4 regions of the Nocardia sp. NPDC051030 genome follow, and region 1 is predicted to be linked to each of the others. Evidence: riboswitches for the same ligand, from Rfam matches in the RefSeq annotation. Region 1 holds a riboswitch; each other region holds the start of a gene.
The links. A riboswitch is a leader RNA that binds a small molecule or an ion and turns the genes downstream of it on or off. The one in region 1 is predicted to bind S-adenosylmethionine.

Region 1 (7,124 bases):
GCCCGCCGTCCAACCGGCCTCGGCGGCGCGGCTGAATCCGTAGACCACGGAGACCAGGCCGAGCGTCACGGTGATCGCACCGGGCAGGTCGTAACCACCGGTCCGGGCGGTCGGGACGTCCTTGATCACGAAGGCCATGGCACCGAGGAACGCCACCAGCGCGATCGGCGCATTGACCAGCAGGCACCAGCGCCAGTCGGCGTATTCGGTGAGCGCGCCACCCGCGATCAAGCCGATGGCCGCGCCACCCGCCGAGACACCGGCGAACACTCCGAATGCCCGTGCACGTTCCTTGGCTTCGGTGAAGGTCACCGACACCAGGGACAGCGCGGCCGGTGCGAGCAGCGCCGCGAACGCACCCTGCAAACCGCGGCCCGCGAACAGCTGCGCGCCATTCTGCGCGAGCCCCGCGAGAGCCGAGGCGGCGGCGAAGCCGACCAGGCCGATCAGGAAGATGCGGCGGCGGCCGAGGTAGTCGGCGAGCCGTCCGCCGAGCAGCAGCAGGCCGCCGAAGATCAGCGTGTAGGCGGTGAGCACCCACTGCTTATTGCCATCGCTGATGCCCAGGTCCTGCTGGGCGAAGGGCAGCGAGATGGTCACGATGGTGGCATCGAGCACCACCATCAGCTGGGCCAGGGCGAGTACGCCCAGCGCCCACCAGCGCGCATTGCCGCGCTGTCTGTCGTCGATTTCTGATTCGGGAAAAGTCACAGTCCCGGCGGTCATGTCGTCTCCTCTGTGGACGCTTCCGGACACCCGAGAACCATCCTGGCACTGCCAGACATTTGGCGTCAAGAGAAAAATGTCGCACTCAGACAGTTGGCGGCTCAAGTCACATTTTGCGGGTTTCGCGATATGATGAGCCCATGTCCGAGTCGTCAACGAATGCCGACCTGCTCGAACGCCAACGCCTCGGGCTACGCGAACGCAAGAAGCAGCAAACCCGGGAACGCATCATCGACGTGGCGTTGCACCTGTGCGAGACACAGGGTTTCGACGCCACCACCGTCGAGCAGATCGCCGATGCCGCCGATGTCTCACCGCGCACGGTGAACCGGTACTTCGAGAGCAAAGAAGACATCGTCATCGCGCCGATCACCGAATGGTCGGCCGTGATCGCGGAAAACCTGCGCGCCCAGCCCATCACCGGCAATGAGATGCGGGCACTGCTCGATTCCTTCCTCAGCTTCGTGGACGACGTCGTCGACGACGGAGCGGCACCACGGTTCACCTGGTTCCAGCAGATGCAGAACATCATTCGCACCAGCCCGGCGGTCCGCGCCGCCAGCCTCGATGCCGCCGAACACAAGATGCGGCAGATGTCGACCGTGCTGGGCGAACGCATGGGCAGCGATCCGGACGGACTGGCGGTGCGACTCATCCTCGGCACCTGGCACACCATCATGCGAGTCGGCACCGAATGCGAGACCGAGGCCGGTCCGCCCGATTGCGTGATGAGCTCGGCGCGCGGCATGGCCGATGCCGTGGTCAGGGCGTATCACGAATTCGCCCGGGTCTGCGCCGCGCCCATTGTGGCCGACCCCACCTCGGAAGCGGCCGCTACTCCCCGTTAGAATCCCGAACAGGTCAAGAGCATCAGCGATAAGCCCCGGCTCGCTGATCGGCAACCCTCCAGCTGCGGTGGGGTGCTCCGGGTGAGGACCGGGCGCTCGAAGGACGAGCGCAAGCGCACTGTAGGAGGCCACCGAAATGTGTTGTTGTCGAAGCCTATTCGCCTTCAGATAACCTCAAATTCCGCCTATCGGCGACCTTTTCTTGGAGCACGACATGAGTGACTCGACCGCGCCCGCCGCAACCCCGGCGAGTGGGGAAATCGATCCGGCCGCCTGGTCTTTCGAGACCTTGCAGATTCACGCCGGACAGTCCCCCGATGCCGGCACCGGCGCCCGCGCCCTGCCCATCTACCAGACCACGTCGTACGCGTTCCGCGACACCGATCACGCCGCCGCGCTCTTCGGACTCGCCGAGCCGGGCAATATCTACACCCGCATCATGAACCCCACCCAGGACGTGGTGGAGCAGCGCATCGCCGCGCTCGAAGGCGGTGTGGCCGCACTGCTGCTGGCCTCCGGGCAGGCCGCGGAAACCTACGCCATCCTGAATCTGGCCGAGGCCGGGGATCACATCGTCTCCAGCCCGCACCTGTACGGCGGCACCTACAACCTCTTCCACTACTCGCTGCCCAAGCTGGGTATCGAGGTCAGTTTCGTCGAGGATCCGGACGATCTGGCGCAGTGGCAGGCGGCTATCCGGCCGAATACCAAGGCTTTCTACGGTGAGACGATCGCCAATCCGAGCAGCTCGGTGCTGGATATCCCGGGCATCTCGGGTGTCGCGCATGCGGCGGGCGTGCCGCTGATCGTGGACAACACGGTCGCCACCCCATACCTGATCCAGCCGCTGAAGCAGGGTGCGGACATCGTCGTGCATTCGGCGACCAAGTATCTGGGCGGGCACGGTTCGGCGGTCGCGGGCGTGATCGTGGATGGCGGCGCGTTCGATTGGACCGTCACCGACGCCGACGGCAAGTCGCGGTTCCCGGGCTTCACCACCGCGGATCCCAGCTACCACGGTGTGGTGTTCGCCGATCTGGGCGCGCCCGCGTATGCGCTCAAGGCGCGCGTGCAGCTGCTGCGCGATCTGGGTGCGGCCGTCTCGCCGTTCAATGCCTTCCTGATCAGCCAGGGCATCGAGACGCTGAGCCTGCGGATCGAGCGGCACGTGGCGAACGCGCAGGCGGTCGCGGAGTTCCTGAGCGAGCAGCCGGGCGTCGAATCGGTGTTCTACGCCGGGCTCCCGGGCTCGCCCTGGTTCGAGCGTGGCAAACAACTGGCTCCCAAGGGTGTCGGCGCGATCGTGTCCTTCGAACTGGCCGGCGGTGTCGATGCGGGCAAGAAGTTCGTGGACGCACTGGTGCTGCACAGCCATGTCGCTAACATCGGGGATGTGCGCTCGCTCGTCATCCACCCGGCCTCCACCACGCATTCCCAGCTGACCCCGGAAGAACAGCTCGCTTCCGGTGTCACGCCTGGTCTCGTGCGTTTGGCCGTCGGTATCGAGGGCATCGACGACATTCTGGCCGATCTGCGCTCCGGACTGACGGCGGCGGCAAGTTGACCGTGAACATCGAATCGAGCACCTCCCGTCCGGCCGCGGAAGTCCTGCTTCCGCCGCCGGACGGGACGCTCGGCAGCATTTCCATCGGGGCCGTGCGGCTGGAGAACGGCGCGGTCATCCCGGACGTCACGCTCGCCGTGCAGCGGTGGGGCGAACTCTCCGCGAACGCCGACAATGTGGTGCTGGTCGAGCATGCGCTGACCGGTGACTCGCATGTGGTCGGTGCCGCGGACGTGCATCACCCCCAGCCCGGCTGGTGGGACGGCATTGTCGGTGAGGGCGCGGCCATCGACACCCGCGAATGGTGCGTGATCGCCACGAACGTGCTCGGCGGCTGCAAGGGCAGCACCGGGCCCTCGTCGCTGGCGGCGGATGGAAAGGCTTGGGGCACACGGTTTCCCGAGATCTCCATCCGGGACCAGGTGACGGCCGAGGCCAAGTTGTTCGATCTGCTCGGCATCGACCGCCTGACCGCCGTCGTGGGCGGCTCCATGGGCGGCATGCGGGTCCTGGAATGGATGGTCGGCCATCCCGAACGCGTCGGCGCGGCCCTGGTGCTCGCCGTCGGCGCACGCGCGACCGCCGATCAGATCGGCACCCAGACCACCCAGATCGCCGCCATCCAGTCCGATCCGGACTGGCAGGGCGGCAACTATCACGGCACCGGCCGCGCGCCGATGACCGGCATGGGCATTGCCCGGCGGATCGCGCACCTGACCTATCGCACCGAATTCGAGCTCGACCATCGGTTCGAGAATCACGGGCAGGGCGATGAGAACCCGTGGGAGGGCGGCCGTTACGCGGTGCAGTCCTATCTGGAGTATCAGGCGGACAAGCTTTGTTCGCGTTTCGACCCGGCCACCTACGTCCTACTCACCGAGGCCATGAACCGGCATGACGTGGGTCGCGGACGCGGCGGCGTCGAGGCGGCCCTCGCGGCCACGCCGGTGCCCTGTGTGATCGGCGGCGTCGACTCCGATCGGCTGTACCCGCTGCGCACGCAGGCCGAGCTGGCCGAATTGCTGCCCGGTTGTAAGGGCCTCGAGATCGTCCGCTCGCGCGACGGCCACGACGGCTTCCTCACCGAGACCGAAGCGGTCGGCAAACTCATGGTCGAGACGATGGAACTGGCTCGCGCGGTGCGTGCCGCCCGGCGCTGACGGGCGGCCGCTCGGAACTTCGGCGGATGTCCGTCCGGACCATGGACGGAGATCCGCCGAGCCAGGTTACACACCGTCGCATGTCGGGCCTGTTTCGTCCGAAATACCCTGACCCGCTGCTGATTTCGTTCCGATGACACCTCCGTAACGGTGGCCCCGGAATCCGTGTGCTTCGCGTTTCCCGACCGTAATGTGTGCACCATGACGTCCGCATTCGATGACATGGATCTTCGCGATCTGGTCGACCTACTATCCCCGGAAGAGCAGCGCGAACTCCGTCCCGCCGTGCTGCGCGTACTCGAACGCCTCCCCGACCAGGAGGTCTTACGCCGCGAACTCGGGCGTCGCCTGACGGTCTAGGTCACGCCGAGGCTGCTGATGGTCGCGGCCAGCGCAATGATCGCGACCCCGAGCACGGTCAGCCAGACCACGTCGAAAGTCTTACCCCGAACCGCCAGCAATCCGGCCCGATCTGTCGGCAGCAGCATCCGCAATGCTGCCGCCAGCAATGTCGCACCCCCGAAGAAGAACGTCCCCCGCCGCCACCGATCCCACGCCAGGAACACCACCGCCACCACCATCACCACGGCGACCAGCACAATCGGCAGATTCTCCCGGAAGAACGCTCCGGAGCGACTGGTGCGGCTCTCGGGCGCGGCATGGGCTGGACTCACGCGCCGAGTCTAACGGCCGGGTCACGAACAGTACGGTTCTCTTGTTCTGAGATGCTGGACCGCGTGTTCCATCTGGTGTTCTTCGAACCGCGCATCCCGCCCAATACCGGCAACGCCATCCGGCTCGCCGCCGGTACCGGCTGCGAACTCCATCTGATCGAACCCCTCGGCTTCGACCTATCCGAGCCGAAGCTACGCCGGGCCGGGTTGGACTACCACGACCTGGCCTCGGTCACCGTGCACGAGAATCTCTCCGCCGCCTGGGATTCCATCCAGCCCGAGCGAGTCTTCGCCTTCACCGCGGCCGCCACCACCCGCAACACCGACATCGCCTACCGCAAGGGCGACGTCTTCCTCTTCGGCCCCGAACCCACCGGCCTTCCGGAAGCGGTTCTCGCCGACCCCCGGGTAACGGACCGCCTCCGCATCCCCATGCTCCCCGGCCGCCGCTCCATGAACCTCTCCAACGCCGCCGCAGTCTCCGTCTACGAAGCCTGGCGGCAGTTGGGCTTCCCCGGCGCGGTATAGGTGACAGGCAGCCGTTCGAGAGGTCTACTGACACAAGGCGCATGAGAAATCCGGACGAAACCGTCCTTGCTGCGCAAACTCAGGAGGCTGCGGACATGGGGAAATACCCTGATGACGTGTCCATTCCACACATCGAACGGCCCGAACTCCCGGAGTACATGTCTTGGGAGGAACTCGAACGACTTCCGGAAGAGATCGCGGAGCAGATCGAGCTATGGAACGGCCGGGTGGTCTGGGTTCGGCGGGGCCCCTCCCCGCACCAGAGGTTCATGCGCCGACTGGCCAACGCATTGGAGCGTTGCGCGCAAAAGTCGATGGCAGAGCGTACAGAGCTGTGCTGGCAGGTGGATGCCGAGAACAACGTCTTCTTCGGACAAAGCGGAAAGTCCGACTTTATGACGCCGGATTTCCTGGTGTTTCAATGTCTTCCGTCTACGCTTCAAGACATTCGCGCCACCGATGTCCTCCTGGTTGGTGAGGTGCTGTCACCCTCCAACACGGAGCCCGATATGGAAGCGAAGAAGAACCGCTACGCGAGCGCTGGGATTCCGTGGTACTGGGAAGCTCGTCTGGATCTGAACGGACCCGCCATATCGACCATCAGAGCGTACGCGCTCGCGCTCGAACTCGAACGTGGTCACTTGGTCGAGGGAGTGCGCCCACTACGCCCCGCCAATTACGTTCTCGCAGGTGAGTGGTCGCCCGCAGAAACCGATGGCGTCGAGTTCGACTTTCCGTTCTCGATTCGTATTCCATGGGCTGAACTCGAGTACTGAAATCAGTCGTCGATCTCGAAGCGTTTGAAGCGGGAGGTGGCTCCGGCGGTGACGCGGACGGCGGATTTGGGGACGCCATAGTGGTCGGCGAGGAGTTCGCAGGCTGCCTTGTTGGCTTTGCCTTCTACGGCGGGGGCGCGGACGTAGAGCTGGAGGGTGCCGTCTTCGAGGGTTTCGACGAGTGGACCCTTCTTGCTGTTCGGCTTGATCGTTGCCCGGACTACGGTCACGCGCTGCTCCCTTCTCGTCGGGAACATTGTCCCGGGGTCATCGGAAGTCTCGGGAGCGGGCCTCTATTCGGAGGTCGAGGCGTTGGAGGTGTTCGGCTACTACGGTGACTGCGCCTTCGGCGTTTTGGACTCGGCCTCGGATGAGGAGGGCGGGGGCGGATTGGGCGAGGCGGCGGTAGCGGGCCCAGAGGCCTACCGAGCAGACGACATTGATCATGCCGGTTTCGTCTTCCAGGTTGAGGAAGGTGACGCCGCCTGCGGTGGCGGGGCGTTGGCGGTGGGTTACCGCACCGCCTACGAGAACTCTTGTGCCGTCGCGGATTCCGAGGAGGTGGGCGGCGGGGATTACGCCGAGGGCATCCAGGCGGGGGCGGAGGAATTCGGTGGGGTAGCTGTCGGGGGTGACGCCGGTGGCCCAGACGTCCGCTGCCGCCAGTTCGAGTTTGCTCATGCCGGGGAGGGCGGGGGCGTCGGTGGCCGCACCGGTGCCGGGGAGGCGGTCGGGGCGTTCGCCTGCAGCGGCTCCGGCGGCCCAGAGGGCTTGGCGGCGGGTGATGCCGAGGCTGCCGAGGGCACCGGCGGTGGCCAGCGATTCCGCTTGCGGGACAGTCAATTCCA
Region 2 (7,124 bases), on a different contig from region 1:
TTTTAGGCGATGCGAATCAGCCCGCGATTGCCCCCGAATAAGCGTCGAGACCGCCTGCTGAGCAAGCGGTCTCGGACGTGAGTGACGAGAGTTGTTACTTCCCCTGGAAGCGCGGCGGGCGCTTCTCGAAGACGGCCTGGATCGCCTCGGTCAGATCCTGCGAGGGCAGGAAGGCCGCATTCCACGCCGATACGTACCGCAGCCCGTCCGCGACCTTGCCCGCCTTCGGCTGGTCCAGCACATCCTTGATGCCCTGCACCACGAGCGGCGGGTTCTCCGCGATCCCGCGAGCCAGCGCGTGCGCCGCGTCCACGACCGCGTCCTGATCCGCGTACACGTCGTTGATCAGGCCGATCTTCTCCGCACGCGCGGCGTCGATGTCCTTGCCGGTGTACGCGAGTTCGCGCAGATGCCCCTCGCCGATGATCCCCGGCAGCCGGTGCAGCGACCCGATATCGGCGACGATGGCGACCTTCGCCTCGCGCAGGCTGAATTTGGCGTCCTCGCTGGCCAGCCGGATATCGGCGGCGGCGATCAGGTCGAGCCCGCCGCCGATGCACCAGCCGGAGACCGCGGCGATGACCGGCTTGCGGCAGTCCGCGACCGCGGTGACCGCGGCCTGCATGCCGCGGACCTCGTGCAGGAAGTCGGTGCGCGGCGCGGCCTGGGCCTTGTCGGCGAGCAGCGGACCGAAGGTGCCCGCCATGGCGGGCAGGTCCAGGCCGTAGGAGAAGTGCTTCCCGGACCCGGTGAGCACGATGGCCCGCACCTCGGGATCGCGGTCGAGTTCGCCGAAGATGAGCGGCAGCTCACGCCAGAAATCCGGGCCCATGGCATTGCCCTTTCCGGGGCCGGTGAGGGTCACCTGGGCGACGTGGTCCTTGCTCTCGACTGTGAAAGCCTTCCATTCAGTCATTCGTCCAGCGTATCGGGGGTGCGGACGATCCGGGAGAGCGGTGTAAATCCTGTGCTAATTCTGCTGCGCCGCACTGGTTTCCAGGCACTTCGGGAAGGGACGATGACAACGTCCCACTGGCTCACACTCGTGCGCGGAGGTCTGAGATGTTGATGCATCACGGAATCGGCCTCGATCGCTTCAATCACCTCTCCCGGCAGCGGGCCGTGCACGCGCTCTTCGAGTGCTGTTGCAGCGTCACCTGGGCGGAGAAAATCGCGGACGGCCGCCCCTACCCGGGCCATGCCGCACTGCACACCGCGGCCGATGCCGAACTGCACGCCCTGTCCGCCGCCGGTCTGGAGCGGGTCTTCGATTCCTGTGTGCACGAAACCATTTCGGAGCGCACCGTCGAGGAGCTGACGCGGATCACGCGGGCGCGCATCACCGGCATGCTCGGCCCGGAGGAGGGCTATCCCGATTACTGATCTCGGGCACATCCACCGCAATCGCTCTACCCTGGTTGCCATGCGCAGGTCCCTGCCGCCGGTCGCGTCCAAAGTCTCCGACACTCTGATCGCGCGCGGACATCACGGAGTCATCCTCACCCAGGCCAATCCGACCCACACCGCCGCCGAAGCGGCCGAAGCCCTGGGCGTTGCCGTCGGGGCCATCACCAAGTCACTCGTCTTCCTACTCGACGACGATCCGGTCCTGCTGCTGGTCTCCGGCGCACACCAGGTGAACCTGGACAGCACCGGCCGCCGCCTGGACGGCACCCTCACCCGCGCCCCCGCCGCCATGGTGCGGCAGGTGACCGGGCAGCCGGTCGGCGGCGTCGCCCCGCTCGGGCATCCCACCAACCTGCCCACCTTCATCGACAATGCGCTGTCCCAGCATCAGGAGTTGTGGGCGGCGGGCGGCCATCCGAACACGATCTTCCGCACCACCTTCGGCGAGCTGGTGCGGATCACGGCCGGACTGGCCATCGATGTGGACTGAGAGCGAGATTCTGCACAGCGGGGAATAACCGGGCGCTCGACCACGTAGGTTCGGAACGTGACCGATTCTCCGACGCCCGGTGCCGAGCTAGACGTGCCCGACGATTTGAGCGGTATCACCGCCCAGCAATATCGCGCCGCCATGCGGCACTATCCCGCGGGCGTCACCGTGGTCACGCTCGATTCGGAGCAGGGCCCGGTCGGATTCACCGCCACGTCCTTCGCCTCGCTCTCGGCACAGCCACCGCTGATCTCGTTCAATATCGCCGAGACCTCGTCCAGCATCGCGGGCCTGCTGAAGGCCGAATCCCTGGTCGTGCATTTCCTGGGCGAACATCAGAAGCATCTGGCCCAACGGTTCAGCCGGTCCGCCGAGGAGCGTTTCAGCGATCGCTCGCTGTGGACCACGATCGAAACCGGCGAACCAGTGCTGCACGGCACCCCGATCTGGGTACGCGCGAGCGTGCACCAGCTGATTCCGGTCGGTGATCACACCCTGGTCATCGGCCTGGTGACGCGCGTGTACGACAACACCGACGAGGCACCCGCGGCCGGACCGCTGGTCTATTACAACGGCGCGTATCACCGCGCCGAGATCGCCGACTGACGCCTTTCAGGCCGCCGAGGCGGCCGTCCCGATCCCCAGCGCCGCGAGAATGGCCGCGCTCGCCTGTTCCAGGCGGGCCCGCATGCGGGGATTGCGCAGCAGCGCCACCGCGCGCGAGGCCGCCAATGCCACCAGCACCATTTCGCTTGCGGCAATGGTGGATTCGATCGCGCCGAGGGTCAGCGTGTTCGCGAACGTCACATGCGTCAGGAATTGCGGCAGCACCGCGAGGTAGAACAACCCCACCTTCGGGTTGAAAATGCAGGACAGCAATCCAGCAGCGAATGCAGAGCGAACCGATGATTCATGCGCTCGCGTGATCTCGGAATCGAGGGAGGATTCACTCTCGCGCCGGGACTTGCGATGCGCGAGCAGCGCACGAATCCCCAGGTACACCAGGTAGATTCCGCCGATCACCTTCAGCGTGCGGTACGCCGTGGCCGACTGCTCCAGCAGCGCCGCCACACCCGCCGCGACCACCACCGCCCACACCAGCCCGCCGAGCGAGGACCCGAATGCCGCCGCAATGGCGGGACGTCGCCCGGCCACCGCGAACTTCAACACCAGAAATGTATCCGGACCAGGTGTGACGGACAGCAGCACGCACAACCCGATAAAGCTCAGCAGCAGCGAAATACTCACTCAACCATGGCAACCCACGGGGAGCCCGGAGCGCAACCGCCCGGTGCCTATTTCGCCCGGTGCCTATTTCGCCCGGTGCCTATTTCGCGAAAAGCCGTCGGCCCTCCCCTGACGACTGTGTCCGATGAACACCGAAGGGCCGACGGCTTTCCTGGGCTTACAGACCGAGATTCAGTTCCGCGCGCTGAATTCCGAGCCCAGTTCACGGAACACCTCGGTGTTCATCGTGAACGCGAGCCGCGCCTCGTCGAGCACTCGATCGACCTCCGGACCTTCAATGGGAAGCTGGTCCAGGCTCTCTCGGTACTCGCGCTTGAACGCGGCCGGATTGGTGATGCCGTCGAAGACGTAGAAGCGGACGCCGTCGCCCTTCTTGGGCAGGTCCCACAGCTTCTCGGCGGTGCCGCGAATGACCTGGCCGCCGGAGAGATCGCCCAGGTAGCGGGTGTAGTGGTGCACGACGTAACCGGCGGGCCAGTCCTGCGCGACCTCGTCGATGCGGGCGGCGTAGGCGGCGGTGGACGGCAGCGCGGTCAGTTCGTCGCGCCAGTTCTCGCCGCCGAGGTAGGCGAGGTCGGCCTCGAGCGCGGCCAGGCGGTCCAGTTCCGGGCGCACGAACGGCCCGGCGACCGGGTCGGAATCGAGTGCGGCGGAATGCTTTTCGAGGGCGTCGTAGACGAACCAGAGCTGCGCGGTGTAGCGGTAGAAGGCTTTGACGCCGAGTTGCCCGGTGAGCAGGTCGCGCATGAAGGTGGAGTGTTCGGCCTCGTTGTGCTGCTGCTCCGTCGCGGTGCGAATGAGCGTCGAGAACGGCGTGCTGGTCTCCAACATGGGTGCAACCTCGTTTCAACTCCCGGGGGCACCACTATGGCTACCCTAACCTCCTCTAAACCGTACGCTCCAGCAACGATCTCGCGATTCGAACTTTGCGGTCCACCCGATCCAACTTTCGGATGATTTTCGGGGCCAGGTTGACAACCCCCGGACGAATCTGCCAGTCTCGGAAACGGTCATGAGTACCAGCGTCAAGCCCCGGCTCGCTGGTCGGCAACCCTCCTCCGCGGTGGGGTGCTCCGGGTGACGACCAGGCCGCATGCCCAAACCGGGCGCGGCAAGCGCGGACTCTCGATCACCATTTCTGATCGCGTGTCCCAATAGCCGACGGGATTTCGTGATGACTGCTTTCGCCGACCAGACCTGTGCCGCTCTCGCCAAGGTTTCCGGATGTGATCTCCAGGTGCCCCTCGTCCAGGGCGGCACCACCACCTACGCCAACTTCGACTACGCCGCCAGCGCCCCCGCATTGCAGCAGGTCACCGACCGGGTCGCCGAGCTGCTGCCGTTCTACGCCAGCGTGCACCGCGGCGCGGGCTACGCCTCCCGGGTCTCCACCGACTGCTACGAATCCGCGCGCGGTTCGGTCTCCCGCTTCCTGAATGCGGCCGATGACCAGGTCGTCGTCTTCACCCGCAACACCACCGACTCGCTGAACCTGCTCGCCTCCTGCGTGCCCGGCGACACCGTGGTGCTGGACGTGGAGCATCACGCCAACTTCCTGCCGTGGACCCGCAATGGCCGCCGCGTGGTGCCGATCGCCGACACCATCGAGGAGACCATCCAGCGCGTCGTCGCCGAACTGTGCACCAAACCCGCTGCGCTGCTCGCGGTTACCGGCGCCTCGAATGTGACCGGCGAACTGCTCCCGCTGGAGCGCCTGGCCTGGATCGCGCACCAGTGCGGCACCCGCATCCTGGTCGACGCCGCCCAGCTGGCCCCGCACCGCCGCATCGATCTGCAGACCGCCGGCATCGACTACCTGGCCTTCTCCGGCCACAAGGCGTACGCGCCGTTCGGTGCGGGCGTACTGGTCGGCCGTCGGGACTGGCTGGACAAGGCCGAGCCGTACCTGGCCGGTGGCGGCGCGGTCCGCTCGGTCACCGCGGACGGTGTCGAGTGGGCCTCGGCCCCGCAGCGCCACGAGGCCGGATCCCCGAACGTCCTCGGCGTGGCCGCCCTCGCCGCCGCCTGTGACGCCCTCGCCGGATTCGACCAGACGACAGTGCTCGAGCACGAGCAGTACCTCACCCACCGCCTGCGCTACGGCCTGAAAACCGTTCCGGGCGTGAACTTCCTGCGCATCTTCCGGGACAGCACCGACGCCGTCGGCATCGTCGCCTTCACCGTGGACGGCTTCGAGCCCGCCCAGGTAGCCGCCTACCTCTCGGCCGAACACGGCATCGGCGTACGCGACGGCCGCTTCTGTGCGCACCCCTTGCTCGCCCGCCTGGGCGTCGACTCCGCCCTGCGCGCCAGCATCGGCCTGGGCAGCACCGCCGCCGACGTGGACCGCCTCATCGACGCCATCTCGACGCTGGTCGAGAACGGCCCGACCTGGAATTACGCCCGCACCGAAGGCCACTGGAACCCGGTCCCCGAGACCCGCCCGTTCAACAGCGGCGACTCGGGTGCGGCACCCTGCGGCTTCTAAAACACCAAGTAGCGGGCCGCCAGTTCCTCGACGAACGGGTCATCGTCCGCGACAGCGTTCAGCAGATCGAGATCGTCCTGCACCGAAACCTGCCGCGTATCTTCCTGTTCCGGGTCCGGCGGCCCGTCCTCGGCCAGCTGACGCAGCAGCTTCGCGCGCACGCGGTCCTTCAGCGAATCGCTCATATTTCAGAGCATGCCACTTGATCACACCGGCGCGAGCCAACTCCCCCACGCCGTATTGCGGAACACCGTGAATACAAGGAGAAAGGCGAGGGTGACCCACAGCGCCGACCGCGGCAGCACCTTCGGTAGTCGCGGAATCGGCCCGCCCCGCCAGCCCTGCACCACCCAGTTGCCCCACCAGGCAAGGAAACCCAGCAGCAGCGGCACCAGCAGAATATTGCTGTGCACGGCGTCGAGGATCCGCCCGTCGGTGAGATTGTGCAGGCCGCGCAGGCCGCCACAGCCGGGGCACCAGTATCCGGTCATCTCATAGAACGGGCACACGCCCCAGGATCCCGACTCGTGCGGATCCCGAATGTGCAGCAGCACCAGGCCTCCGGCCACCACGCCGCCCGCGAGCAGCGGCAAGCCAGCGCTCAGCCAGCGCGGGCGAGCGGGGGTTTGGATCGGAGGCACTGCCGTGGTGTCCACGAGCATCAACGGTAGCCGGGCCCCGCCCGACCTGCCAGGCACCTCATTCATCGAACCGGAGCATTCATCGAACCGGTGCGCGCTCGACGACGGGCGCGGTGAGCATTCCCGCGAGCATGTCGATGATCTCGACCCAGGCCGACACATCCCCGGCACTCACGCGTCCCGCTTCCACCGCCCGTTCATGATCGGCTAGCAGAGCGAACAGCGCGGTGGTCAGCGCCCGCAGCCGCCGCACGCGCAGTCGCGGTGGCAGTTCGGTGAGCTCGCGGTCGAGTCGCTGCATGATCACCCGGACCGAGGTGCGGCGTTCGCTGTCGAGATTGGCGGCGTCGGTGACCGACGGATGGGTGTGGATCTGTTCGAGAAACCGTGCGTAATGGTTGATTCCGTGCCGCTCGCTCAGCTCGAACATGGGGATGACCAGGGCCTCCAGGAGCCCGTGCACCTCCTCGTTCTCCCCCGAACCCGCCTGTTCGGCAAGCAGTTCCAGCCGCCGCACCTCGAGGGTCGCCATCCGATGCTCGACCACGGCCTCGATCAGCCCGTCCCGCGAGCCGAAGTGGTATTGGATCGCGGAGTTGTTCCGCTGTCCCGCGGCCGCCGCGATATCGCGCAGCGGCACGGCCTGACCACGCTCGGCGATCAACTGTTCCGCCGCGAGGATGATTCGCTCCCGCGCCTCCGTCACTCCCACAGCAAGAACTGTAGCCGCTCACCTGGGGTTAAAGAACAAGTCCTTGACAGTTAAGAGCCATATCTTAAATATGACTTGTGACTGCAATCACCTAGAAGGACTTTTAGCGATGATCCTGGACACCTTCCGACTGGACGG
Region 3 (7,124 bases), on a different contig from region 1:
ATGCGCCGGGTTCGGGCGGTATTCGGCTAATCCCTTGTCCACCAGCAGATCCGCGATGCGCTGCACGCTCTGACGGGTAATGCCCATCTCGCGGGCGACACCGGCCACCGGCAGTGGCTCGCGCAGCACCGCCCCGAGCACCTGCCACCAAGCCGCGGTGATACCGGCGGGGCGCGCCAGTTCCTCTGCGATCGCGAGGAACTGGCCGTTCAACTTGAACGAGGTGATAGCGGCCGTGCTGAACAACTCCGGTTCGGTGCGGGTCATCTCACCTCCTGTGCGCCGAGGCCCGCATACTGCGAGCGATTCTCCCTCATTGCTCGCCGGACTCCGCCGCCCGCTTCTTCTCGTACTCGTCGAGCGCGTAGAAACCGGCGGGATCGTTGTGCCCGTACAGGCGGTACCAGGCCTCGAGCACGTGCGGTTCGTACATGTCCAGCTTGGCGAAGATCTCGCGCGCGAACTCGACCGGCATGGTGCCGCTGCCGGTGATCAGGTCACCGTCGGTGACCGCAGGCTCGTACACGAACTTTTCGCCGCCCGAATATCCGCTGAAGGCAAGGTATTCCGCCGCATTGCTGGTGTGCGAGCGATCGTCCAGCAGACCCGCCTTCGCGAGACCGAAGGTCGCGCCGCAGATGGCGGCCACCGGCACCCCGGCCGCGAGGAATCCCTCGGCCTTGCGGGCGAACGGGGCCAATTCGCCGCTCTCCCAGGTGTCCGCGCCCGGCAAGATCAGCATGGCGCTGTCGGCGGGCGACAGTTCATCGAGCAGAACATCCGTCGCGACCCGCAGGCCGCCCATCGAAGTCACCGGATCCGCGCTGATGCCAACCGTTTTGACCTGCCAGTTTCCCAGCTCACGCTGCCACAGTCGGCGATGGATGTAGGCCGTCGCGTAGCCGACCTCCCAGTCGGAGTAGGTGTCGAAGATGGCCAGGTGCACTGTTTTCATCATGACAGCATCCTGTCATATTTGACAGCATGCTGTCAATGACAGTCCAGACCCCTTCCCGGATACGACAACGGGGCCGGAACCGTCGATGACGGTCCGGCCCCGCAGGGGTCGTCATGAATTCAGCTCAGCGCACCCGCGAGGTCGCCGAGCAGGTCCTCGATGTCTTCCAGGCCGATCGAGATGCGGACCACGCCATCCGTAATACCCACGGCCGCACGGCCTTCCGGGCCCATGGCGCGGTGGGTGGTGGTGGCAGGATGAGTGATCAGGGTCTTCGAATCACCAAGGTTGTTGGAGATATCGATGATTCGGAGACCATTGAGCACCTCGAAGGCGCGCTTCTTGGCCTCGTCCGGGGCCGCCTTCAGCTCGAAGGTGACCACGGTGCCGCCGCCCGACATCTGCTGCTGCGCAAGGTCATACTGCGGATGCGACTTCAGGAACGGGTACTTCACCCACGACACCGCCGGGTGCTGTTCCAGGAACTCGGCGACCTTCAGCGCGGACTCGTTGGATTGACGCACGCGCAACGGCATGGTCTCCAAACCCTTGAGTAGCGTCCAGGCATTGAAGGGGCTCAAGGCCGGACCCGTATGGCGCATAAGGTTTTTCACCGGGCCGTCGATGTACTCCTGCGAGCCGAGGATCGCGCCGCCGAGGACTCGGCCCTGACCGTCGATGTGCTTGGTGCCCGAGTAGACCAGAACATCCGCGCCGAGGTCGAAGCCGCGCTGCAGCAGCGGGGTGGCGAAGACATTGTCCAGCACCACCTTCGCGCCCGCGGCATGCGCGAGCTCGGTGACCCGGCGGACATCCACCAGGGACTGCATCGGGTTGGACGGGGTCTCGAAGAACACGGCCTGAGTGGGGACGGACAGCGCCGCTTCCCACTCGTCCAGGTTCTCGCCGTCGACGAAGACGGTCTCCACGCCCCAGCGCGGCAGGATCTCATTGCAGACCACGAAGCAGGAGCCGAACAGGCTGCGCGCCGCGACCAGGCGATCACCGGTGCCGAGCAGAGCGGCCAGCGCGGTGAACACCGCGGACATGCCACTCGCCGTGGCGAAGCAAGCCTCCGCGCCATCGATCAGGCGCAGCCGCTCCTCGAACATGGCGACCGTCGGATTCCCGTAGCGGGAGTAGACGAAATGCTCGATATCGCCGGTGAAGGAAGCCTCGGCCGCCTCGGCACTTTCGTAGACGAAGCCGGAAGACAGGTAGAGGGCCTCGGAGGTCTCCTCGAAGCCGGAACGCCGCAGGCCGCCACGCACGGCCTGAGTCGCCGGGCCGACACCCTCGGGAAGCGGCTTGTCGAATGCGCCACCGGTGATCATGACTGCCTCCAATTCGAGCTAGGGCTGTGCGCGTTCGAGCCAGAGCCGTGCGCGCTCACGACTGCCGCCAGGGCAGGCCGTCCGCTCGCCAGCCGGTGCTGCCGCGATGCCCCTGCGCGTCCAGTGCGCCTTCGAAGCCCTCGACCACATTGAACGACGGCGCGAAGCCGACGGCCGTCGCGGCGGTGGCCGCGCCGATGGATCGCTGGCCGGAGCGGCAGATGAAGATGACGGGCGCGTCCGAACCGGCATCGCGGTCGGTCAGCGCCTGCTTCAACTGGTCGGCGAATCGGGCATTGGGGGTGCCGGTGGTGTCCACCCATTCGATGAGGGCGGTGGGCCGGCCGATGCCGCTGGTGTCGGGCACGCCGACGAAACGCCATTCGGCTTCGGTGCGCACATCGACCAGCACCGCATCCGGATTGTCGCGCAACAGTTCCCACGCCTGCTTCGGCGTCAGGTCACCCGCGTAGCTCACTTGTACCTCCTGTGAATCCGCACTTGCCGCATCGCTGTTCGATGCGTGGCCAGGTCGTCACCCGGAGCACCCCACCGCGGAGGAGGGTTGCCGACCAGCGAGCCGGGGCTTGCCACTGGTACTCATGACCTGGGTTGAGATTGACCGAGCGGGGGCCCCGGTGTCAAACCCTTCTCCCAGACCCTGGAACGCGCGCGCGGGCACGATCAGGCCGGAGCGGGGCTACCCGGCATTGCAGACCAGCCAGGTGTTGTCGGTCTTGGTGAAGTGCCAGGTCGAGGTGTTTTCCCGGCCGTCGGCGCGGACGGTGACCGCGGCGGTGGCCTTATCGCCGTCGATGGTGGTGTCGGTGACCTTGACGAGGTCGAACTTCTGGCCGGTCTGATCCGGGATATTCAGCGGCGAGCGCTTGTCGTCGAACCCGGGACACGCGGTGGCCTTGTCGAATCTGTCGGTGCCGCTGCCGGACTCGGTGAAGTTGCGGGCGGCGATGGCCAGTCGATTGGAATCTGTGAGATTCTTCTCAGCCGGTGACACCAGCGCGGCGATCACGATTCCGATGACCACCAGCACGATGACGCCCGCCGCCACCAGAAACGGCAACATGGTCCGGGTTTCGCCCTGGTCGATCCGTTCCGGCTTCTCCTCGACGTCGCTCATGGGTAGATCATGCCTGGTCGGCGCGGGTGTAAAGAGGCCGACACCGGCTTGCGCCGGAGATGGGCAGTCGCACAGTTCACCTACTCGGCGCGGGCGGGTGTCCACCTCACCGATAGAATCGGCACAATTCCCGCGCGGAAGCGGGAATAGCCATACCGTGCAGCAACGCTGCAGCGTCGGGGGTTCCGGCTCCGGAGCACCACCCCGAGGCGAGGGCGTCAACTTAGCCTAAGCTAAGAAACGACGGCTGAGTACGACGACAAGTAGTTTCGACCCAAAGGGTGCGCGTAAGAATGACCGAACAGAGTGCAGTCTCCGATCAGCACAACGGTGCAGCGACCCGCCCGCTCCGCATTGCGATCGTGGGCGCAGGCCCGGCCGGTATCTACGCCGCCGATGCGTTGATGAAGTCCGATGCCGACGTGAGCATCGACCTCTACGAGCGGATGCCCGCACCGTTCGGTCTCATCCGCTACGGCGTCGCACCGGATCACCCGCGCATCAAGGGCATCATCACCGCCCTGCACAAGGTCCTCGACAAGCCGCAGGTCCGCCTGCTCGGCAATATCGACTACGGCGTCGACATCACCCTCGAAGACCTGCGCGGCTTCTACGACGCGGTCATCTTCTCCACCGGTGCCAATGCGGACCGCGCGCTGGAGATCAAGGGCATCGACCTCGACGGCAGCTACGGCGCCGCCGACTTCGTCTCCTGGTACGACGGCCACCCGGACGTGCCGCGCAACTGGCCCCTCGAGGCCGAGAAGGTCGCGGTCCTGGGCGTCGGCAATGTCGCGCTCGATGTGGCCCGCGTGCTCGCCAAGACCGGCGACGAACTGCTCCCCACCGAGATCCCGCCGAACGTCTACGAAGGCCTCCGGGGCAATAAGGCCCTCGAAGTGCACGTATTCGGCCGCCGCGGTCCCGCTCAAGCCAAGTTCACGCCCCTCGAGCTGCGCGAACTCGACCACTCGCCGACCATCGAGGTCATTGTCGACCCCGAGGACATCGACTACGACGAGGGCTCCGAAGCGGCACGCCGTCATTCGAAGCAGGTCGACATGATCTGCAACACCCTCGAGCAGTGGGCAATTCGCGACGTCGGCAACCGCCCGCACAAGCTGTACCTGCACTTCTTCGAGAACCCGGCCGAACTGCTGGGCAATGAGGACGGCAAGGTCATCGGCCTGCGCACCGAGCGCACCTCCCTGGATGGCACCGGAAACGTCAAGGGCACCGGCGAATTCAAGGACTGGGACGTGCAGGCTGTGTACCGCGCGGTCGGCTACCTGTCGCAGAACATCCCCTCCCTGCCCTTCGACGAGCAGGCGGGGACCGTGCCCAACGAGGCCGGACGCGTGCTCGCGAACGAGGACGCCGACGGCGCGGACCGCTACCTGCCGCAGACCTACGTCACCGGCTGGATCAAGCGCGGCCCGGTCGGCCTCATCGGCCACACCAAGGGCGACGCCAACGAGACCGTGGCCTGCCTGCTCGATGACGCCGCGAACTTCACCCCGGCCGCCAACCCGGAACTCGACGCCGTCACCGCGTTCCTCGAGGCGAAGGGCGTCCCGTTCACCACCTGGGCCGGTTGGTACCGCCTCGACGCGCACGAGCGCGCCCTGGGCGAGCCGGAGGGCCGCGAGCGGGTCAAGGTCGTCGAGCGCGAGGACATGCTCCGCGCGAGCGAACCGGACAAGGTTTAACACCCCACCTGACCTGGCCGAATCCACCAGGCGGACAAGGCCATCCACACTTGTCACCGTTGTGAGGCATGCTAGATCACGTGTTCGATGCCCATGTCCACATTCTCGATCCGCGGTTCCCGCTGATCGAGAATGAGGGTTACCTGCCCGACCCCTTCACCATCGCCGACTATCGGCGGCGCATGCGGCGCTTCCATATCGACGGTGGTGCGGTGGTCAGCGGGTCCTTCCAGGGCACCGATCAGACCTGGCTCAAGGCCGCCCTCGCCGAATTGGGCGAGGGCTGGGTCGGCGTCACCAATCTGCATGTGGACGCCTCCGACGCCGAGATCATGGACCTGCACCGGGCGGGCGTGCGCGCGCTGCGGTTCAATCTCAAGCGCGGCGGCGGCGATATCGTCGGCCTCACCATGCTGGCCCTGCGCGCCTACGAACTGGCCCGCTGGCATGTGGAGCTCTATATCGACGGATCCATGCTGGGCTCCCTCGAACCCGTCATCACCAAACTCCCGACCCTCGCCATCGACCACATGGGCATGAGCGACGACTGCCTGCCCTACCTGCTGAACCTGGTCGATCGCGGGGCCAAGGTGAAGGCCTCCGGCTTCGGCCGGGTCTCCATGGATGTCGGTCTCGCCCTGCGCAAGATCCACACCGTGAATCCCGAAGCCCTCATGTTCGGCTCCGACCTGCCCGGCACGCGCGCGGGACGCCCGTTCCAGGACGCCGATATCGATGTGATCGCCGATGCCGTGGGTGGAGATCTGCACAAGGTCCTCGAGGACAATGCGCGCGCCTATTATGGCCTCCCCGTCAAGGAACGCACCTTCGAAGACCCGCATCCGACGCTGCCCATGTTCCGGGCACAGCCGTCCGTCGAGGCACCTACCCTGCGGCTGCACCGCTCGGAACTACCCAAGCCGCCCCCGGACACACTCCCCTTGCCGGTCATCAAGCCAGGCAAGCCGCGTCCACCCCGCGATACTCGGGATCAGCACCGCCGCAATCGTTTCGGCTAGATCGCGAGCGCCGCGATCAGCCAGACGCCGGACGCGAGCAGTGCGCCCAGCAGCTCGATCAGCATGGACAGGCCGACGCCTTTGAGTGCGTGCACCGTCGACTGCCACGCGGCTTGATGCTGTTTGATCCGCTGGAATTCCGAAAGGTACACGCCCAGTACGAATCCCAGGAACAGCCCGACCACCGGAATCACGAAGAACCCGATGATCCCGAGCAGCGCGCCGAGCAGCAGCGACCGATTCGGGACGCCCGCTTCCTTCAGTTTCCGGCCCGGCCAGGTGTATTTGATGACTCCGCTGATCACCAGAAGCGTTGCGCAGAGGGCGAAGGCGATCCAGGCGGACGCCCCGCCGGTCATGATCGCCCACACCAGGATCGCGGCGGCGATCAACACCACCCCCGGCAGGATCGGCACGATGACGCCCAGCAGGCCGATCAGAATCGCGAGGCCGACCAGCACCTCACCCCATGCGCTCACTTCGGTTCCTCCACCTCGGGTTCTCCGCAACCCTATCCGCGGGGAGCCTCGCCGGGGGCCTATCCAGGGGGTGCCTCGCCGAGGGTTCAGCACTTATTGTCATAGTGTCAACACTGGCCCTTGTGGGCCGGGGCACCAGATCGACGACGATTGAACCGAGGTAGGGGCGTGAGCACTCCATCCACCGCCAAGCAGGGCCCGCTCGCGGGCGTGCGGGTTGTTGAACTGGCCGGAATCGGCCCCGGCCCACATGCGGCACTGCTGCTCGCGGACCTCGGCGCGGACGTGGTCCGGGTACAGCGGCCCAATCAGCTGCCGGGCTTCATGGAGCGCCCGCAGTGGCGTGGCCGCACGATTGTCGAGGCGAACCTCAAGGATCCGGCCGATATCGAGAAGGTGCTCGGGCTGATCGAGAAGGCCGACGTGCTCCTCGAAGGCTTCCGGCCGGGCGTCACCGAGCGCATGGGATTGGGTCCGGACGTTGCGC
Region 4 (7,124 bases), on a different contig from region 1:
ACCGGCCTCCAGATCCGCGATCAGCTGATCCCGCTGCCGCTCGGTGATGGAGCCGCGCGCGACCGCCATATCCGCGATCCGGGCGACCAGCGCGCCCGCGCCGATGCCGCCGTCCTGGATGAGCGCGTGCGAGCCGATGTCGTCGACGACCAGTCCGGCCGCGGTGAGCTGTCCGGCCAGTCGCCGTCCCGCGAACGGGTTGGTGGTTCCGGCGATCATGGTCTCGATGACCTCGTGCACCACGTGCCGGTCGCCGGGATGCACGATGGCCGTGCCCCAGTCGCTGTCCATGACGACCACGCGCCCGCCCGGCTTGAGCACGCGGGCGATCTCCCCGGCCGCGCGGGCCGGTCCGGTCAGATGCTGGAAGACGCGTTCGCACAGTGCGACGTCGAAGGTGTCATTGCCGAACGGCAGCCCGTAGGCGTCGCCGGGCTGGAATTTGGCGGTGGATCCGGCCTTCCGGGCGCGCCGTTCGGCGGCCGCGAGCAGGTTCGGGTCGGGTTCGACGCCGATCGCGCTACCGGTCGGGCCGACCAGATCCGCGAAGGCGATGACCTCGGAGCCGGTGCCGGAGCCGATTTCCACGGCGCTTTCGCCGGGCTGTACCGCGAGGGCCTCGTGCGCCCAATTCCGGAGCCTGCGAATTCCGGGTAATGCGGCGTGCAGGTCATTGACGTCGACCAGTTGATCCTGGCCGTCACGATCGAAACGGTCCGGTTGCAGTCCGGACCCGGTGCCGGGTTGTGGCACGGTTCCCACTGAAGAATTAGCCATGGTGTCGGGCATGGCCCGAGCCTAACCTTTTCGAGCCCGCCGCGTGACCCGCGTCACGGCCCTCCCGCGCGAATGGGATGATCGGTGCATGGTGAGCCGCAAACTGTGTATTGCGCAGGAGCCCGACGCCGACGCCCTGCTTTCCACGGATGATTTCGCCCTTTTGGTGGGTATGACCCTGGATCAGCAGTTTCCGATGGAGCATGCCTTCCGCGGGCCGCAGAAGATCGCCGATCGGATGGGCGGATTCGATATCCGCAAGATAGCGGCCGCGGATCCGGAGGAATTCGAGGAACTGGCCGCGACGCCGCCCGCCATCCATCGTTATGGGCGGTCCATGGGGCGGCGGGTGCAAGAGCTGGCGCGGTACATCGTCGAGAACTACGACGGCGAGACCTCGGGGTTATGGACGGTGGGTGATCCGGACGGCAAGGAAGTGCTGAAGCGGTTGAAGGCGCTGCCGGGATTCGGGGATCAGAAGGCGCGAATCTTCTTGGCGCTCTTGGGTAAACAGGAAGGTTTGCAAGCGAAGGGCTGGCGGGAAGCCGCGGGCGCTTACGGCGAGGATGGCTCGCGGCGGTCGGTGGCGGATGTGACGGACGCGGAATCCCTCACGCAGGTAAGGGAATTCAAGAAGCAGGCGAAGGCGGCCGCTAAGACGAAGTAGGGTGCCCGGCTTGTCTGGATCGAATCAAGCTGGTTTTTAACCTCCAATATCCTGTGAGTTTGCTTAATGCTTGCCGCGTTCAGTTCGTACCCCAGCGGGAAGCAGTACCTAATGAAGATGAGGAAATTCGCAGGCGTTGCGGCGCTCGTGATCACGGCGCTGGGCGCGGCGACGGGCACCGCAGGCGCGGCTCCGGCCGCCGCCGATAACAGCCCGATCAACTACACAGCCACCACCACCGAGACCAATACGGTCATCCGCACCGATGCGGGTTCGCTCGTGGTCGAGGGCGGCGTTTTCAAGGTCAAGGCTGCCAATGGCACCACCGTCGCCGGAACCGAATTGAAGTTCCGCGTCGATGAATTCGAGTTCCCGATCGCGGCCGAGATCAAGGATCACACCGCGACTTTGACCCCGCAGTTCGACGCGGAGCACGCGGTCTACAAGCCGGTCGCTCAGGAAGTCGCCCTGCCCTACGAGAACGTGGCCCCCTGGAAGTCCGAGTACGACCGTGAGCTGGCCGCCTGGAACCGCTTGACCAGCACCATTTCCGCGGGTGCGACCATCGGCACCCTGGTCGGTGGCATCGGCGGCGCAGGCCTCGGTTGCCTCATCGGTTTCGGTGTCGCGGGTGTCGCGACGGCTCCGCTGGCGGCTCTGTTCGGTGCGGGCCCGATCGTCGGTTGCATCGGTGGCGCGGCTGCCTTCGGTTTCCTGGGCACCCTGGCGGGCCAGCTGTTCGTCACCGCGCCGGTCGCCATTCTGGCTGCCGTGCAGTACTTCACCACCGTCAATCAGCCTTTCGTGGCGGCCAAGTAATTCCATTCGGCACGAAATCGAGGGTGCCGCGCCAGAGTTCATCGGTGCGGCACCCTCGATCTATGTTCTGTTCGTTTGACCAGGATTCGATCCTCAGGTTCCACCCTGCGGAATCACCTGATGAGGAATCGAACTCCATGCTGTCTAAGAAAATGGCCGCCAGTGCCGCGATGATGATCGCTGCCGTCGGTATCGCCGCGGGCACCGCGGGCGCGGCCCCCATCGCCGACGACAACGGCGTGATCAACTACTCCGCCACCGCCACCGAGACCAACACCATCATCCGCACAGATGCCGGTTCGATGGTTGTCGACAATGGCATCTTCAAGATCAAGGCCGCCGATGGCACCGTCGTCGCCGGTACCGAGCTGAAGTTCAATGTCGATGACTTCCAGTTCCCGATCGCGGCCGAGATCAAGGATCACGTCGCGACCCTGACTCCCGAGTTCAATATGGAGAAGGCCGTCTACAAGCCGGTCGCTCAGGAGATCAACCTCCCGTTCGAGAACTCCGCTCCGTGGAAGTCGGATTACGACCGTGAGCAGGCCGCCTGGAAGCGCATGACGGACACCATCTCCATGGGCGCCACCATCGCGACCCTGGTCGGCGGCATCGGCGGCGCGGCCGTCGGTTGCGTCATCGGCTTCGGTGTCGCGGGTGTCGCTTCGGCTCCACTGGCCGCCCTGTTCGGTGCGGGCCCGATTCTCGGCTGCCTCGGTGGCGCGGCTGCCGTCGCCTTCCTGGGCACCCTTGCGGGTCAGCTGTTCATCACCGCCCCCGTCGCGATCGCCGCGGCGTACAACTACTTCACCACCATCAACCAGCCGACCCTCCAGACGTCGGCCAAGTAATTCCGCGAAACTCGCGGGGACAGATGAACCCGCTCGGTCCTTGGGACCGGGCGGGTTCGTCTATTTCGGCTGGGGGCGTTGGGATCGCGCTGAGCCGAACCCTGTCCCGCCCCGCACCGGCCTGCTGTCCTGGATGGGATGCCCGGCGCGGGTGCCGGGGGAGCGGAAGGTCCGGTTATGGGTGAGCTCACGGTGATCCACGGCGAGACGGCGGCGTTGACGCCCGTCGACGGCACGGATCTGCGGAAGACGTTCGGGCACTTTCCGTCCGGAGTGGTGGCGGTGTGTGCCCGGATCGGCGGCGTGCCGCACGGTTTGGTGGTGAGCACCTTCGTGCCGGTGTCGCTGGATCCGCCGCTGGTGTCCATCTGTGTGCAGTACTCGTCGGAGACTTGGCCGCGCCTGGAGCAGGCCAGCCGCCTCGGTTTGAGCCTGCTCGGCAGCGATCAGCAGGAGGCTGCACGCACTTTGAGTTCGCGTTCCGGCGATCGCTTCCGCAATGTCGGCCTGCACACCGGCAATGGCAATGCGGCCTTCGTGGCCGGTGCGACGACCTGGCTGGAAGCCTCGGTCTACGAGCAGGTTCCGGCGGGTGATCATGCGGTGGTGCTGCTGCGCGTGCACCGGCTGAGCACGCATCCCGGCACGGAACCGCTGGTATTCCACCGCAGCTCTTTCCGCGCTCTCGACAACCCCCCCGAGGCGCGCGAGGTAGCAAGTTGATCTCGCGCGGTATTCCCCGGGGCGGCAATTGAATTCACGCTGATCGTGAGGGGCGACACTCGCCCCGCCGCTTCGTATCGTCTTCTTCACCATCCAGAGCGACCGAGAGACCTGGCTCGCAGACGTCGCAGCAACCCCCTGACCTTAGGTGCGGGTGCTACCGCCAGGACCGATGGAGGACGAATCCATGAGCATCCTCGCAGCGGGCCCCGAGCAGTCGGCGGCGGCCGGCTCCATAACCGAAGTAGACGACGACGGTGCGCTGCCCGTCGCCCGCACCCGCCATCCGTGGCGGTGGGTGACGAGCGGCATCGCGTTGGTGCTGGTCGCGCAGTTCGTGCACGGCCTGGTCACCAATCCCGGCTGGGACTGGTCCACTTTCGCGCAGTACATCACCGCCTCGTCGGTGCTGGCGGCCTTGAAGGTGACCTTGGAGTTGACGCTGTGGGGTACCCTGCTGGGCTTCTTCATCGGCATCTGGCTGGCCATCGGCCGACTGTCCAGTAATCCTGTGCTGCAAGTGATTTCGTGGGTCTACATCTGGGCCTTCCGATCCATTCCGCTGATCGTGCAGCTGCTGTTCTGGTTCAACCTGGCCTACCTGTACAAGACTCTGGCGCTGGGCATTCCGTTCGGACCGGAGCTGGTGCGGTTCGAAACCAATGGCGTGCTCAGTGGATTCACCGCGGCCGTCATCGGTTTGGCGCTGCATCAGGCCGCGTATTCGGCGGAAATCATTCGCGCGGGCATCATCTCGGTGGATCAGGGCCAGTGGGAGGCCGCCAAGGCGCTCGGCCTGCCGTGGCGCAAGCAGTTCTTCACGATCATCGCGCCGCAGGCCATGCGCGGCATTCTGCCGAATGCCGCGAATGAGGTGATCAGCCTGTTCAAGGGCACCTCGATCGTCTCGACCATGGCCATCGCGGAGCTGTTCTACCAGGTACAGGTGATCTTCGGCCGCAATGGCCGGGTGGTGCCGCTGCTCATGGTGGCCACGGCCTGGTACATCCTGCTCACGACCGTGCTGACGATCATTCAGTACTACATCGAACGTCACTTCGCGAAGGGCAGCGTGCGGAACCTGCCGCCGACGCCGTGGCAGCGAGTCCGTGGCAGCTTTGCCGATATCCGATCGAAGGCGGCGGCACGATGAGCGAATTCGCGGTCGAATTGCGCGGTATCCGAAAGTCTTTCGGCACCCACGAGGTGCTGAGCGGGGTCGACCTGGCGGTGCGTCCCGGTGAGGTCACCGTCATTCTCGGCCCCTCCGGTTCCGGCAAGTCCACGCTGCTGCGCACCATCAACCATCTGGAGAAGGTGGACGCCGGAATCGTCCGCGTGGGCGGCGAGCTGGTCGGCTACCGGCGCAAGGGCAATCGCCTGCACGAGCTGCCGGAGCGGGAAATCCTGCGGCAGCGTTCGCGCATCGGATTCGTCTTCCAGAACTTCAATCTCTTCCCGCATCTGACGGTCCGCGAGAATGTGGCGCTCGCTCCGATCGCTGCGCAGGGCCGCCACAAGGCCGAGGCGCATGCGGAGGCCTTCGAGTTGCTCACCCGAGTCGGCTTGGCGGACAAGGCGGATGAGCATCCGCGCCGATTGTCCGGCGGTCAGCAGCAGCGGGTGGCGATCGCCCGAGCCCTTGCTCTGCGGCCCGAGGTGGTGTTGTTCGACGAGCCCACGTCGGCGCTCGACCCGGAGCTGGTCGGTGAGGTCCTGGATGTGATCCGGGAGCTGGCCCGCGGCGGCGCGACCCTGGTCATCGTCACCCACGAGGTCGGCTTCGCCCGCGAGATCGCCGACACCATCGTGCTCATGGACGCGGGCCGCATCGTCGAACAGGGCCCGCCGCATCAAGTGCTGGACGCTCCCGCGCATCCGCGCACCAAAGCTTTTCTCGCGCACGTCCTTTGACGCGCGCCTATTTCGAGGTAAGGAACCACATCTCATGTCCAAGGCAAGCCGTCGCAGACGGATCGCGGCCCTGACCGCATTGGCGGTCCTGAGTCTGTTCGCGAGTGGCTGCGGCAAGGGCGACGGCGGTGCCGACACCTTGAAGACCGTGAACGGCCTGACCTACGACCTGTCCCCGGAGCAGACCGGCCGCGTGCACGCCGAGAAGGTGGATGCCATTGCGGCACAGGTGCCGTCCGCCATTCGCGAGCGCGGCACGCTGATCGTCACCGGCACCGTCGGCGCGACGCCGCCGCTGGGTTTCTACGCCACCGACGACCGCACCGTTGTCGGCTCCGAGGTGGACTTCGGCAACCTGATCGGCGACATCCTGGGTCTGAAGGTCGAGCGGCGGAACGCCGACTGGGCACAGAACTTCGTGAAGATCGATTCGGGTGAGGTCGACGTCTTCATCTCCAATGTGACGGTCACCGAGGAGCGCAAGGAGAAGTTCGACTTCGCGACCTACCGGCTGGACAATATCGCCCTCGAGGTTCCGAAGAACGCCGATTGGACCTTCCAGGACCGTAAGTCGGTGGCGGGCAAGCGGATCGGCGTCACGGCGGGCACCAACCAGGAGCAATTGCTGGTGAAGTGGAACGAGGACAATATCGCCGAGGGACTGCCCAAGGCGGATCTCACCTACTACCAGCAGGCCAGCGACTACTACCTGGCGTTGTCCTCCGGCCGTATCGACGGCTACCTGGGCCCCAACCCGTCGGCGCAGTATCACGTCGCGTCGGTGGGCCAGTCCAAGGTGCTGACCACCCTCTCCGGCGCGGGCGATGTGCTCCAGGCCGAGATCGGTGTTCTCACCCGCAAGGACAACGGCCTGGTCGGGGCCTTGCAGCAGGCCGTCCAGTACGCCATCGACCACGGCACCTACCAGAAGGTCCTGGACCGCTGGGGCCTGAGCAGCGAAGCCGTCAAGCAGTCGCAGATCAACCCGCCCGGCCTGCCGAAGAAGAAGGGCTGAGCGCATGAAGTTCCTGCAACTCACCCTCATCACGCACACCCCCGACCCGGTCACCGGCGTCACCGAATCCCCGCGACAGCGACTGCGGCGGGTCATCGACAGTGCCCGCCTGGCCGAGGAACTCGGCTATGACGGTTTCGCGGTGGGGGAGCGGCACGAGGACCCGTTCATCTCGGCCGCCCCGCCCGTGGTGCTCAGCCATATCGCCGCCGTGACCGACCGCATCGCGTTGTTCACCGGTGTCACCACGCTGAGCCTGCTGGACCCGGTCCGCGCCTTCGAGGATTACTCGACCCTCGACAATCTGTCCGATGGCCGCCTCGAAATCATTATCGGCAAGGGCAATGGCGCGGCGCAG

Region 2: another riboswitch for S-adenosylmethionine. It lies ahead of AB0N05_RS28810 (aminotransferase class V-fold PLP-dependent enzyme); the one in region 1 lies ahead of AB0N05_RS22675 (bifunctional o-acetylhomoserine/o-acetylserine sulfhydrylase).
Region 3: another riboswitch for S-adenosylmethionine. It lies ahead of AB0N05_RS18115 (rhodanese-like domain-containing protein); the one in region 1 lies ahead of AB0N05_RS22675 (bifunctional o-acetylhomoserine/o-acetylserine sulfhydrylase).
Region 4: another riboswitch for S-adenosylmethionine. It lies ahead of AB0N05_RS27970 (amino acid ABC transporter permease); the one in region 1 lies ahead of AB0N05_RS22675 (bifunctional o-acetylhomoserine/o-acetylserine sulfhydrylase).

Annotation. Positions count from the first base shown of each region.
Region 1 covers NZ_JBFBCD010000006.1:420,454-427,577, reverse strand. The annotation lists gene AB0N05_RS22685 (MFS transporter) at 1-726, opposite strand, end outside; gene AB0N05_RS22680 (TetR family transcriptional regulator) at 867-1,574, shown strand; SAM riboswitch class IV at 1,586-1,696, shown strand; gene AB0N05_RS22675 (bifunctional o-acetylhomoserine/o-acetylserine sulfhydrylase) at 1,789-3,138, shown strand; gene AB0N05_RS22670 (homoserine O-acetyltransferase) at 3,135-4,298, shown strand; gene AB0N05_RS22665 (hypothetical protein) at 4,500-4,658, shown strand; gene AB0N05_RS22660 (DUF3017 domain-containing protein) at 4,655-4,972, opposite strand; gene AB0N05_RS22655 (tRNA (cytidine(34)-2'-O)-methyltransferase) at 5,036-5,500, shown strand; gene AB0N05_RS22650 (Uma2 family endonuclease) at 5,659-6,276, shown strand; gene AB0N05_RS22645 (DUF167 domain-containing protein) at 6,279-6,533, opposite strand; gene AB0N05_RS22640 (error-prone DNA polymerase) at 6,544-7,124, opposite strand, start outside.
Region 2 covers NZ_JBFBCD010000009.1:192,828-199,951, reverse strand. The annotation lists gene AB0N05_RS28840 (crotonase/enoyl-CoA hydratase family protein) at 95-916, opposite strand; gene AB0N05_RS28835 (2-oxo-4-hydroxy-4-carboxy-5-ureidoimidazoline decarboxylase) at 1,063-1,383, shown strand; gene AB0N05_RS28830 (YbaK/EbsC family protein) at 1,424-1,897, shown strand; gene AB0N05_RS28825 (flavin reductase family protein) at 1,955-2,503, shown strand; gene AB0N05_RS28820 (LysE family translocator) at 2,510-3,145, opposite strand; gene AB0N05_RS28815 (biliverdin-producing heme oxygenase) at 3,317-3,976, opposite strand; SAM riboswitch class IV at 4,154-4,269, shown strand; gene AB0N05_RS28810 (aminotransferase class V-fold PLP-dependent enzyme) at 4,320-5,633, shown strand; gene AB0N05_RS28805 (hypothetical protein) at 5,630-5,818, opposite strand; gene AB0N05_RS28800 (DUF2752 domain-containing protein) at 5,840-6,295, opposite strand; gene AB0N05_RS28795 (TetR family transcriptional regulator) at 6,354-6,986, opposite strand; gene AB0N05_RS28790 (SDR family oxidoreductase) at 7,096-7,124, shown strand, end outside.
Region 3 covers NZ_JBFBCD010000005.1:91,978-99,101, forward strand. The annotation lists gene AB0N05_RS18100 (helix-turn-helix domain-containing protein) at 1-267, opposite strand, end outside; gene AB0N05_RS18105 (type 1 glutamine amidotransferase family protein) at 314-958, opposite strand; gene AB0N05_RS18110 (O-succinylhomoserine sulfhydrylase) at 1,078-2,292, opposite strand; gene AB0N05_RS18115 (rhodanese-like domain-containing protein) at 2,348-2,770, opposite strand; SAM riboswitch class IV at 2,785-2,900, opposite strand; gene AB0N05_RS18120 (DUF4878 domain-containing protein) at 2,993-3,430, opposite strand; gene AB0N05_RS18125 (FAD-dependent oxidoreductase) at 3,724-5,139, shown strand; gene AB0N05_RS18130 (amidohydrolase family protein) at 5,220-6,158, shown strand; gene AB0N05_RS18135 (DUF456 domain-containing protein) at 6,155-6,637, opposite strand; gene AB0N05_RS18140 (CaiB/BaiF CoA-transferase family protein) at 6,806-7,124, shown strand, end outside.
Region 4 covers NZ_JBFBCD010000009.1:223-7,346, forward strand. The annotation lists gene AB0N05_RS27945 (methyltransferase domain-containing protein) at 1-789, opposite strand, end outside; gene AB0N05_RS27950 (HhH-GPD-type base excision DNA repair protein) at 869-1,444, shown strand; gene AB0N05_RS27955 (hypothetical protein) at 1,556-2,263, shown strand; gene AB0N05_RS27960 (hypothetical protein) at 2,401-3,114, shown strand; gene AB0N05_RS27965 (flavin reductase family protein) at 3,292-3,837, shown strand; SAM riboswitch class I at 3,924-4,016, shown strand; gene AB0N05_RS27970 (amino acid ABC transporter permease) at 4,025-4,990, shown strand; gene AB0N05_RS27975 (amino acid ABC transporter ATP-binding protein) at 4,987-5,751, shown strand; gene AB0N05_RS27980 (ABC transporter substrate-binding protein) at 5,786-6,766, shown strand; gene AB0N05_RS27985 (LLM class flavin-dependent oxidoreductase) at 6,771-7,124, shown strand, end outside.